DNA from 2 places in the Kutzneria chonburiensis genome. Region 1 is predicted to be linked to the other one. Evidence: riboswitches for the same ligand, from Rfam matches in the RefSeq annotation. Region 1 holds a riboswitch; the other holds the start of a gene.
What was found. A riboswitch is a leader RNA that binds a small molecule or an ion and turns the genes downstream of it on or off. The one in region 1 is predicted to bind cobalamin.
Positions count from the first base shown of each region.

Region 1 (2,197 bases):
CGCACGTCACGTTAACGGCATACCGAACGTGCGGGACACCCTCCGTTGGCGGCGTCAGAGATAGAGCAGTGCGTTGACGGCCGCAGTCGCCAGCGCCGCACCACCACGCTCACCCCGGTTGGTCAGTGCCGGGATACCCAACTCGCGTACCGCCCGCTTGGCCTCGACGGCTCCGACGAAACCGGCCGGCAGCGCGATGACGAGCGCCGGTTGAATCTCGCCGGCCCGGCAGCGGGCGACGAGTTCGGTGACTATCGCCACGTCTTGCCCGATGGCCCACACCGCACCGACCGGAGCATTTCGTACGAACTCCTCCAATCCGCAAGTCCGCTCGGCGATGACCGTGGCCGGTCGGCTGGTGATGCCGACGGCGACCATCCGGACGTCGGCGATCACCGGCGCGCCGTCGGCCAGCGCCTGTCGGCCCGCCGCCAGCGCCTGCTCGTCGACCAGCAGGTCGCCGGCCCAGGTGGCGTCGGCGGTGGTGTGCACGAGGCGTTCGACGACGGCCCGCGACAGCGGCCCGAGGCCGGCGGTGTCGACGCGCCGGCGGAGGATTTCGTACGACTCCGACTCGATCGGATGCGGCACTCGCGGCACGTCTCGGTTTCCCCTCGGCTGGACTGTTTCACACCGTAGTCGGCGGTGTCGGCCCGCCGACTCGTCGGTTAACCTGCTCCGCGAGCGTGGTTACGGGAAGCCGGTGCGAATCCGGCGCGGTCCCGCCACTGTGACCGGGAAGTCGTCCCGCAGAGGAACAGCCACTGGGCGCGAGCCTGGGAAGGCGCGGCGACGGCGGTGATCCGGGAGCCAGGAGACCGGCCACGCGACTGACACGCGTCGCACGGAGGATGTGATGGCTGGCATCGGGCTGCGCCTCGGGCAGGGTCCGCGGTGATCCCACCCGGACTGATCTCGTTCGTCGGCGCCGGGCCCGGCGCGGCCGACCTGATGACCTTCCGCGGCGCCGACCGGCTGGCCAGGGCCGACGTCGTGGTGTGGGCGTCGTCGCTGGTGCCGGCCGAGGTTCTCGACCACGCCAACCCGGCGGCGGTGCGACACGACTCCGCCGGCATGACGCTGGAGGACGTGCTCGAGGTCTACGCCGCCCACCCCGACGCGGCGATTGTCCGGCTGCACTCCGGCGACCCGACCGTCTATGGGGCGATCGGTGAGCAGATCGAGTGGTGTCGACGGAGCGGTCGGCCGTACGAAATCGTGCCGGGTGTCGGTTCGCTCGGCGCTGCCGCAGCCGCTGTTGGTTGTGAACTGACTTCACCGACGGTTTCGCAGTCGATCGTGTTAACACGCCTGGCTGGCGGCCGAACGGCTGCCTCGATGCCGGATGGCGAGACGGTCGCCTCGTTCGCATCGCATCGCACGACGATGGCCGTCTACCTCTCCGCCCAACGTCCCGAGCAGTTGCAAGCCGAGCTGCTCGCCGACGGAAACGGGTACGCCGCCGAAACGCCCGCGGTCGTCGTCGCGAAGGCGACGTGGCCGGACGAGCGAATTATCAAAACTACTGTCGGCGAGCTCGCGGCCGAGCTTCGTGCATCCGGCATCCGGACTGCCGCTCTGGTGCTCGTCGGCGAAGCGCTCCGCGACGACCGCGAGGTCCAGCGGACCAGGTTGTACGACCCGGCCTATTCGCACGGGTGCCGGCGGCGGTCGGCCGAGGGCAGCACGGAGGGCCGGCCGATTCCGGTGGAGAAGCGGAGGCTCCCATGACCGGTGTGCTCACCATCGTCGGTCTCGGTCCCGGCGACGCACGACACCGCACGCCGGCCGCGACCGAGGCGATCGCCGATGCCGAGGCGGTCTACGGTTACTCCGCCTATATAGATGCGTGCGACGACATCCTCCACGCCGACCAACTCGTCGTCCGCGGACGAATGACCGAGGAGACTTTGCGCGCCGAGCAGGCCGTCGAGGCCGCGGCCGGTGGACGACGGGTGGTGCTCGTGTCGTCGGGCGACGCCGGTGTGTACGGCATGGCGACGTTGGCGCTGAGCAATGCGTACGAAATCGAGGAAAATGCAAGACCAGAGGTGCGCGTGCTTCCTGGGGTCACCGCGGCGCTCGCTGCCTCGGCGCTCGTCGGCGCCCCGCTTGCGCACGACTTCGCCTGTCTCACGCTGTCCGATCTGCTGACTCCCTGGGAGGAAGTGGAACGTCGACTCCGGGCGGTGGCGGA
Region 1 is NZ_CP097263.1:9,317,699-9,319,895, reverse strand. It holds gene M3Q35_RS43315 (precorrin-8X methylmutase) at 55-591, opposite strand; cobalamin riboswitch at 671-841, shown strand; gene cobM (precorrin-4 C(11)-methyltransferase) at 895-1,731, shown strand; gene cobJ (precorrin-3B C(17)-methyltransferase) at 1,737-2,197, shown strand, end outside.

Region 2 (2,197 bases), 4.8 Mb from region 1:
ACGGCGTCGAGGGTCGTCCTCGCGACCTCGGCCGGGTCGGACTTGCCGCTGGTCACGTGCGCGGCCATGTCGGTGTCCATGTAGCCGACGTGCAGACCGGTGACGGTGATGCCCTTGGGCGCCAACTCCTGGCGCACCACATTGCTCATCGCCCACTCGGCCGCCTTGGCCACCGAGTACGAGCCGACGCTGGGGACGTGCGCCCAGGACAGCACCGAGGCCACGTTCAGCACGGCGCCGCCGCCGTTGGCCTCGATCACCGGCGCGAAGGCGCGGGTGGCGGCCAGTGAACCGATGTAGTGCACCTCGAGCTGCTCGCGGATCTCGTCGAGGGGGGTGGTCAGCAGTTCGCCGCCGCCGCCGAGGCCGGCGTTGTTGATTAGCAGCGTGGCGTCGGCCGCGATCGCGGCGGCGGCCTCGATGCTGGCGTGGTCGGTGACGTCGAGGCGCAGCGGGGTGACGCCCTCGATGTCGATGGTTTCGGGTCGGCGCGCGGTGGCGTACACCTTGGCGCCACGGGCGACGAGCTGCTCGGCGAAGTGACGGCCCAGGCCGCGGTTCGCTCCGGTCACTACGGCAACGGTCTTGGTGAAGTCCATGCCGAAGACGATAGTCTGTTGAGAACGAACGGTGCAATAAGCGCGACGGTGACCGGGGCCACACGACGTCCAGGGGGTCCCGCGGCGGCGTTTGCCCTGCTATAAACGAGGCGTAAGGCCCGCGGCGCGGGGAAGCCGGTGCGACTCCGGCGCGGTCCCGCCACTGTGTTCGACGTCGGCCAGGCGTCGAGAGCCAGGTTGCCGCCCGTGGGCTTCGACGGTGAGGCCCACGAGGATGGAGCTGACACATGGGTGCCTTCCGCGTCCTGATGCTGCTGATGCCGCGCGCGCTCGGCGGCTGGACCTCTTTCTGACGTCACTGCCGTCCCACGCCTGCCGTTCCCGGTAGGTGTGTTTCGCCGTGCCCGGAAAGGGTTTGAAGTGACAACGCGCGTCACCTACGCGACTTTGACGTCGGACAACGAAGAACTGCACGCCTCCTACGAGAACGGACTGCGCGTCGCGAAGTCCTGGCTCGGTGCGACGATCCCGGGCAACGGGCCCGCGTTCACCGTGACCAGCCCGTGCGATCGCTCGGTCGTGCTGTGCACCGCCCACGCCGCCACCGAGTCCGATGTGGACGAAGCCGTGACGGCCGCAGCCGCCTCGGGCTGGGCGTCGAAACCCTGGCCGGAAAGGGTTTCCTGCTGCGAAACGCCGCCGACCTGATCAGCGAGCGGTCCGGTGAGCTGGCCGCTTTGATGACGATCGAGGTCGGCAAGAACCGGCTCGAAGCGCTCGGTGACGTCGAGGAGTCGGCCGACCTGATCCGCTACTACTGCCGGCAGGTCGAGGACAACAACGGCTTCTCGCACGAGATGGAACGACTGTCCGCCAACGAGATCACCCGTAGCGTGCTGCGCCCGCACGGAGTGTGGGCGGTGATCAGCCCGTTCAACTTCCCGATGGCGCTGGCCGCCGGACCGGCCGGGGCCGCGCTGGCCGCCGGCAACACCGTGGTTCTCAAGCCCAGCGAGCAGGGCACCTACACCGCGGTCAAGCTGGTGGAATGCCTGCGGGACGCGGGAATCCCGGCCGACGCGCTGCACCTGCTGCTCGGCGGTGACCAGGTGGGCAACGCCGTGGTCGAGCACCCGGACGTCGCCGGGTTGACGTTCACCGGCTCGTACCAGGCGGGAATGTCGGTGTACCAAAGGTTTTCCAAGCGGTATCCGAAGCCGGCGATCTGCGAGATGGGCGGCAAGAACGCGGCCGTCGTGACGGCCGGTGCCGATCTGGACGTCGCCGCGGCCGGCATCTCACGGTCGGCTTTCGGCTTCTCCGGGCAGAAGTGTTCGGCCTGCTCGAGGGTTTACGTCGAACGGACGGCGTACCAGGGTCTGGTGGACCGGCTGGTGGCCAAGGCCGGCGAGGTGGTGGTCGGCGATCCGACGCAGCGGTCGGTGTTCATGGGCCCGGTGATCGACGAGGACGCGGTCGCCCGGTTCACCGACGCCGTCGATCACGCCCGCCGAGTGGGCAAGATCGCGGCCGGGGGAGAGTTGTTGCGGCGCAGTGAAGGGCGAGCCGACGGACACTACGTGACGCCGACAGTCGTCACGGATCTGCCGCCGGATGATCGATTGCTGACCGAGGAG
Region 2 is NZ_CP097263.1:3,691,503-3,693,699, reverse strand. It holds gene M3Q35_RS16470 (SDR family oxidoreductase) at 1-599, opposite strand, end outside; cobalamin riboswitch at 698-823, shown strand; gene M3Q35_RS16465 (hypothetical protein) at 981-1,268, shown strand; gene M3Q35_RS16460 (aldehyde dehydrogenase family protein) at 1,298-2,197, shown strand, end outside.
Region 2: linked by a shared signal. The riboswitch ahead of M3Q35_RS16465 (hypothetical protein) and the one ahead of cobM (precorrin-4 C(11)-methyltransferase) in region 1 are both predicted to bind cobalamin.